Regions from separate parts of the Candidatus Clostridium radicumherbarum genome, predicted to be linked through region 2. Evidence: a T-box and tRNA genes for the amino acid it is inferred to sense, from the RefSeq annotation. Region 2 holds a T-box; the other holds one or more tRNA genes.

Region 1 (3,886 bases), on a different contig from region 2:
TGCGTAATTTTCCTTGCAGCATCACTTCAGCAAATAGGTCTGGTTGAAACTTCTGCTGGAAAAGCAGCCTTTATAACAGGCTTTTATATTGTGCTTGTTCCTGTTTTTGGAATATTTTTAAAACATAATATACATAAAGCTACCTGGGTTGGAGTTATACTAGCTATTATTGGATTATATTTTTTAAGCGTCACAGAAGGTTTCACAGTTGCAATGTCCGATATTTACGAGCTTATAGGAGCCTTTCTATGGGCCATTCACATACTGCTAATAGACAATTTTACCAAAAAAGTAGATGCATTAAAATTATCCTTTGTTCAGTTTCTAACTTGTTCCATATTAAGTTTAATTGCCGCCTTTATTTTCGAGAAAAATACTTTAATTGGATTATCCCAGGCAGTTATTCCAATACTTTATGGTGGAATTTGCTCTGTTGGAATTGCATATACATTGCAGGTAATAGGGCAGAAAAATGCTAAGCCATCACATGCGGCTATCGTTTTAAGTATGGAATCGGTATTTGCAGCTATAGGTGGATTAATTATACTTCACGAAAATTTAGGAGCAAGAGGCTATATTGGCTGCGGATTAATGTTTGCAGGAGTAATTTTATCACAATATGGAAGCTTTCCAAAGCAGGAAAAAGCAACGCTCAGCAATTAACAATTATTTAGGGTCAGCGGCAAAAGATTTTGTCACTGATCCAAATTTTTATAATTATTACTTGACAAGAAAGAATTAAATATTGTATTATAGTTACATAAAGTAAGTAAGTTGAATTTAATAATAAGGAGGTTAAAGCCCTAAATGGGCTTTAACGAGTAGTCTTAAACTACTCAGTGTTTCCGACTAAAAGGAGGAATTATTATGTCACTATTTGTTTGTCATGGTGGACCAACTCTTGCAATAGAAGAAAATGATTATACTAATTTTTTAAAGGATTTAGCAAAGGGCATGAAGCCAAAGACTATTGTAATATTTACTGCACACTTTGAAAGTGAAATAACTACAATATCATCAATAGAAAATACCTATGAAATGATTTATGATTTTTATGGATTTCCAGAGGAACTTTATTCAATAAAATACAATGCAAAAGGCTCACCTGAAATTGCTGATAAAATTAAAGATATGCTAGAAGAAAACGGTATAAAAAGTAAACTTGATAGGACAAGAGGATTAGATCATGGAAGCTGGGATATACTTAAAATAATGTATCCAGAAGCCAATATTCCCGTGGTTCAAGTTTCTGTAAATCCATTTTTACCTATGGAAAAACAGTATGCAATAGGAAAAGCACTAAGGGAGCTTGGAAAAGAAGATATATTAGTTATAGGAAGTGGATCCACAGTTCATAATTTAAGAACAGTGGATTGGTATGCAAAAGAAACTAAAAGTTGGGCAATCGAATTTGATAACTGGCTTGTAGATAATGTTGAACAAAATAATTTAAAAAACTTATTTAATTATCAAAAATTAGCTCCTAATGCAAAAATGGCTATTCCAAGAGAAGAACACATAGCTCCAATGTTTATAGCTATGGGAAGCGGTGAAGAGGGGAAGCTTCCAAAACTTCTTCATAGAAGCTATGCTTATGGTACTTTAAGTTACATTTGTTTTGAATTTTAGTTAAAAAGCTCTTGAATTTTTAGTATTATGTGCTATAATAACTAATGTAATAAACGTTCCATGGTAGCTCAATGGCGGAGCATTCGGCTGTTAACCGAAGGGTTGGAGGTTCGAGCCCTCTCCATGGAGCCATTTTTATTAGTATAATTTTTATATTTATAAATATAATAAAGGCAGTGTCTTAAATGACATTGCTTTTTTGTACTTAAAACTAATGAGGAGCGTAATAATGGATAATATATGGCTAATACTATTTTCTATTCTTCAAATTACTATAATGGATATTACTCTATCTGGGGATAATGTAAGTGTCATTGCTTTAGCAATAAGAAATTTACCAAAGAAGCAGGCTAAAATTGCAAGCTTAATTGGTGTTGCTGGAGCAGTAGTTCTTAGAATAATATTTACATGCATTATTTCACTGATTATGTCTATAGAATGGCTGCCAATAAAGTTAATTGGAGGGTTATTACTTATAAAAATAACCTGGGATTTACTAAACATGGAGGATGTTTCGGAAGGTAGTGAAATTAAGGCTGATAAAAGTTTGTGGAAGGCTGTATCAAATATAATAATAGCAGATCTAAGTATGGGATTAGATAATGTGCTGGCTATAGCAGGTGCAGCTAATGGAAATATATGGCTTATAATTTTTGGGCTTTCTCTTAGTATACCTATTATTTTTTTCGGAGCTAAATTTGTAGCTAACCTTATGAAAAAGTATGGAATAATAGTCTATATTGGAGCAAGTATTCTCGTATATACTGCCATTAATATGATTACTGGTGATAATCTAGTTTCTAAATATATACCTGATTTAGTTTCTGAGATAATAGCTTTAGTGTTGGGCGCAGCAGTCATAGTCTATGGTGTGATAAAAATAAGAAAAGAAAGATATGAAACAAAAAATATAGGAAGAAAAGAAATATTTCATAACAAGAAGGACTTTGGAAATAAAAACCCAAAAGAAACATTATAGCATTGACAATATTAAGTAATAGGTTATAATTAAGAATATAATTTTATATATCATGATGAGAAAGAAGAGTAATATTAGAATTTTTATAGAGAGGCTGTGATGGTGTAAGCAGCTAAAGGGCTAGTATGAAGGGAACTTTTGAGTGATTTTAATGTGAAAGCAGGGCATTTGCCAACAAGGGTGGAACCGCGGAAGAAAATTCTTTCGTCCCTTATGGTAAGTAGTCCTTTTTTTATTGAAATAATATAAACGAGTAGTCTTAAACTACTCAGTGATACCACTAAAAGGAGGTTAAAGTCCTAAATGGACTTTAACGGGTAATTTGTGAGCGGAGCGAACGAGGTTAAATTACCCCGTGTTCTGACTAAAAGGAGGAAAAGATAAATGGCTGTTGAAAAGACTATGGATAAAATAGTAGCACTTGCAAAAGGAAGGGGCTTTGTATTTGCCGGCTCAGAAATATATGGAGGACTTGCAAATGCTTGGGACTTTGGACCCTTAGGTGTAGAATTTAAGAACAATGTTAAAAAAGCGTGGTGGAAAAAATTTGTGCAAGAAAGTCCATATAATGTAGGAGTGGACTGTGCCATACTTATGAACAGTGAAGTGTGGGTTGCATCAGGTCATGTAGGTGGTTTTTCCGATCCTTTAATGGATTGCAAGGAATGTAAGGCTAGATTTAGGGCTGATAAGCTAGTCGAGGATCATATGACTGAAAATGGAGCTGAAGTAGCTAGTGCTGATGGATGGACAAATGAGCAGCTTAAAGGCTATATTGAAGAACATAATATTGTTTGCCCTAAGTGCGGCAAGAAAAACTTTACTGATATAAGAAAGTTTAATCTTATGTTTAAGACCTACATGGGTATAACAGAGGATTCTAAAAATGAAATTTATCTCCGACCTGAAACTGCACAAGGAATATTTGTAAACTTTAAAAATGTTCAAAGAACTTCTAGAAAGAAAGTTCCTTTTGGAATTGCTCAAATAGGTAAATCCTTTAGAAATGAAATAACTCCAGGTAATTTTATTTTTAGAACAAGAGAATTTGAACAGATGGAACTTGAATTTTTCTGTAAACCTGGAACAGATTTAGAGTGGTTTAATTATTGGAGAGAGTATTGCTTTAATTTTCTTTTAAACCTTGGAATGAATAAGGAGACTTTAAGAATTAGGGACCATGCTAAGGAAGAATTGTCTTTTTACAGTAATGCAACCTCTGATATTGAGTTTTTATTCCCATTTGGCTGGGGTGAATTATGGGGTGTTGCAGATAGA
Region 2 (3,886 bases):
AATTCTTTAGATAGACACACTGGAGCTGAAGCACTTATTAACATGTTAAGTAAAGAAAATACCCTTGGCATTGTTTCTACCCATGATCTTGAACTTGGAGATTTGGAAAACAAAAATCAAAAGGTGAAAAATTACAATTTTCAAGAATATTACAAGAAAAATGAAATACAATTTGACTATAAATTAAGAAAGGGTATTTCAGCTACTAGAAATGCTAAATTTCTTATGAAGCTTGCTGGTATAGAATTTATAGAATAATTAAGGAGTGGGGTATATGAGGTATCAAATTAAACAAAGAGTATTAAGTATGGCAGATAGTTTTACTATTAAAGATGAATTTGAGAATGATAGGTTTATAGTAAAAGGAAAATTTTTTTCCTTCGGTAACAAGCTTAGAATATATGACTTAAATGGTAGAGAGGTTTCCTATATAGAGCAGGAAATGTTTCATTTCCTCCCAAGGTATAATATTTTTTTGAATGAAACTTATGCTGCTACAGTAAAAAAAGAAATGAGCTTATTTAAACCAAGTTTTTATATTGAAAGTACAATGGGAAATTATACTATTGAAGGAGAAATCTTTTCTCATGAATTTCAAGTTTTTAAAGATGGAAGAGAAGTGGCACATGTAAGTAAAAAATGGTTTTCCTTTTCAGATACTTATGGTGTGGATATTGAAGATACAGAAAATCAAGAATTTATGCTGTCACTTGTAATTGTAATAGATCAAATATTATATGATAATAAAAATAAGTAATATGGATGCCATTAATGGTTGACATAATATATGTCAATGTGTATAATGAATTATAATTATATGAGTAAAACTTTGATGAGAAGAGTAGCTATTATGCAGATTTAAAGAGAGCTGTGGCAGGTGGAAACACAGTATGAAGCTTTTAGTGAAGAACAGCTCTGAGTTTCTAACTGAAATCCTTGGATAGTAGGCTTAGACGTAACCAATGCGTTATTATTGGAAAGTATAATACGTACTTTTTAAGCTGGCTTTTTAAAGCAATCTGGGTGGCACCGCGGAATTTACCTTCGTCCCATTATTTATTAATGGATGAGGGTTTTTTTTATTTCACATAATTTTCAGGTTTATTTGTTTATAATATGACTATATGAAGAATTCAAGTGATACTAGTCACGCAAGCATTAATAATACTTACGTGTAGAATAAGGAATACAAGGAACACAACAATTAATAATTGTTGTGTACTTAAAACTACAGGAGGGAATTAAAATGGAAGGCATAGTAATAAAACAGCTTTACAGAGAAACAGAAAAATTTGAAGGTCAAATGGTAAAATTATCTGGTTGGGTAAGAACAGTGAGAGCATCTAATGCTTTTGGCTTTATAGAGCTAAATGATGGAAGCTTTTTTAAAAATGTTCAAGTAGTATTTGAAAGTGACTTAGAAAATTATAAAGAAATATCTAAACTTCCAATAAGCTCATCGATTTCAGTAGAAGGTATACTGGAACTCACCCCAGATTCTAAGCAGCCCTTTGAAATAAAGGCAAAGAACATGATAATTGAAGGATTATCTCAATCAGATTATCCACTACAAAAAAAGAGACATTCACTTGAATATTTGAGGACAATTGCACATTTAAGACCTAGAAGCAACACTTTTTCAGCAGTTTTTAGAGTTCGTTCAATTGCCGCATATGCTATACACAAATTCTTTCAGGAAAGAGGTTTTGTGTACGTACACACTCCAATAATAACTGGAAGTGATGCTGAAGGTGCTGGAGAAATGTTTAGGGTTACAACCTTAGATTTAAATAATATACCTAAGGATGAAAAAGGTGTAGTAGATACCTCCAAGGATTTCTTTGGAAAAGCAACAAATTTAACTGTTAGTGGACAGCTAAATGGAGAAACCTTTGCACTTGCATTTAGGGACATATATACCTTTGGCCCTACCTTTAGAGCAGAAAATTCAAACACAGCAAGACATGCAGCTGAATTTTGGATGATTGAACCAGAAATGGCCTTTGCAGATCTTAATGATGATATGGAAGTTGCAGAAGCTATGGTGAAATACATTATTAATTATGTTATGGAAAATGCTCCTGAAGAAATGGAGTTCTTTAGTAAATTTATAGACGCTGGGCTCATGGAAAGATTAAACCATGTTGTTAATTCTGAATTTGGAAGAGTAAGCTATACTGAAGCAGTTGAAATTTTAGAAAAATGCGGAGAAAAATTTGAGTATCCAGTTAAATGGGGCATAGATCTTCAAACGGAGCATGAAAGATATTTAACTGAGCAACACTTTAAAAAGCCTATTTTTGTTTACAATTATCCTAAGGATATTAAAGCATTTTATATGAGAGCTAACGAAGATGGAAAAACTGTAGCCGCAGCAGATCTTCTAGTACCAGGAGTTGGAGAAATCATCGGTGGCAGTCAAAGAGAAGAAAGACTTAAGGTCCTTGAAGCTAGAATGGATGAACTAGGTCTTAATAAAGAAGATTACTGGTGGTATTTGGAACTAAGAAAATATGGTGAAACTGTACATTCAGGCTTTGGACTAGGCTTTGAAAGAATACTTATGTACTTGACTGGAATGTCAAATATTAGAGATGTAATACCATTTCCTAGAACTACTGGAACATCAGAATTTTAAGATTAATCTTATACAATGAAAAGTACCTCTTAAGCTAGCTGCCGCAAGTTTTGCGACAGCTCTTTTTCATTTTTGACATAATTATTTTTTAGGGTTATACTAGTGTGCAGAATGTTCATAATCAAGGAGATAAGATGTTTAAGTCGATAAATTATAGTGATTTAAAAGGAAATTTTGCATTAATTGATGTAAGAAGTCCTATGGAATATAAAGAAGCTACAATTCCAGGTGCCATAAATATTCCTATTTTTGATAATGAAGAGAGAAAGGAAATAGGCTATGTTTATGTAAATGAAAATGTTGATAAAGCAAAATATTTAGGAGTACAGGCTGTATCTAAGAAATTGCCATATATATATAGTGAATTAAGTAAACTTGATCAGGAATATGAGAAGCTTGTACTTTTTTGTTCAAGAGGTGGAATGAGAAGCTCAAGCCTCTGCGGTCTTTTAACAACCTTAGGGCTTAATACCTATAAATTAAGCGGAGGATATAAGGCCTATAGAGGATATATTAATGAAATGTTACCTAAAGAAAATGAAAAGGTTAAATATATTGTTCTTCATGGAAAAACTGGAGTTGGAAAGACAAATCTCTTATATAGCTTAAAGAGAAATGGTATGGATGTTCTAGATTTAGAAGAGGCTGCAAACCATAGAGGATCTTTATTAGGCAGTGTAGGATTAAAGGGTGAAAGAAGTCAAAAGTACTTTGAATCTTTAGTATTCAATTCCTTAATTCAAAGGAAAAGTAACTTTATTTTTGTTGAAGGTGAAAGTAAGAGAATAGGAAATATAATTATACCCGAGTTCATATATAATAATATGGAAGCAGGTATACACCTGCTAGTTGATGCTGATATTGAATATAGATGTGAATTGATTTTAGAAGAATATACAAGAGAAGAAAGTTCAAAGGTAGATATACTTAAATCCTTAGACTTACTTAGTAAATATATTAGTAATAAAAATATTACTAAGTATAAGGATTTAATACTTAATGATAAGTATTATGAAGTTGCAAAAGAATTAATGTTAAAATACTATGATCCAATGTATCAAAGTGGTATTGAGAAATACAATTATGAACTTCAATTAAATATTTCGGATTTAGAAAAGTGTTCAGAGGAAATAATTAAATGGACAAAGGAAAACTTTTTATTTTAAGAAATCAGGTGATTAATTGAAAATAGGTTATATTTATTCAATAATTTCAGCAATATTGTTTGGTTGTGCTGGTTTAGTGTTA

What was found. A T-box is a leader RNA that pairs with one kind of tRNA and senses whether it is charged. The one in region 2 lies ahead of asnS (asparagine--tRNA ligase), so its partner is inferred to be a tRNA-Asn.
Region 1: it has a tRNA-Asn gene. The T-box ahead of asnS (asparagine--tRNA ligase) is inferred to sense a tRNA for this amino acid. The anticodon was not compared.

The regions. Positions count from the first base shown of each region.
Region 1 is NZ_JBJHZY010000003.1:408,292-412,177, forward strand. Features, by position in the region: gene ACJDUH_RS15980 (DMT family transporter) at 1-663, shown strand, start outside; gene ACJDUH_RS15985 (DODA-type extradiol aromatic ring-opening family dioxygenase) at 862-1,629, shown strand; tRNA gene ACJDUH_RS15990 (tRNA-Asn) at 1,687-1,761, shown strand; gene ACJDUH_RS15995 (TerC family protein) at 1,859-2,608, shown strand; T-box leader at 2,655-2,823, shown strand; gene ACJDUH_RS16000 (glycine--tRNA ligase) at 2,993-3,886, shown strand, end outside.
Region 2 is NZ_JBJHZY010000001.1:1,209,170-1,213,055, forward strand. Features, by position in the region: gene ACJDUH_RS05720 (MutS-related protein) at 1-258, shown strand, start outside; gene ACJDUH_RS05725 (LURP-one-related/scramblase family protein) at 275-757, shown strand; T-box leader at 821-1,055, shown strand; gene asnS (asparagine--tRNA ligase) at 1,247-2,638, shown strand; gene mnmH (tRNA 2-selenouridine(34) synthase MnmH) at 2,773-3,804, shown strand; gene ACJDUH_RS05740 (DMT family transporter) at 3,821-3,886, shown strand, end outside.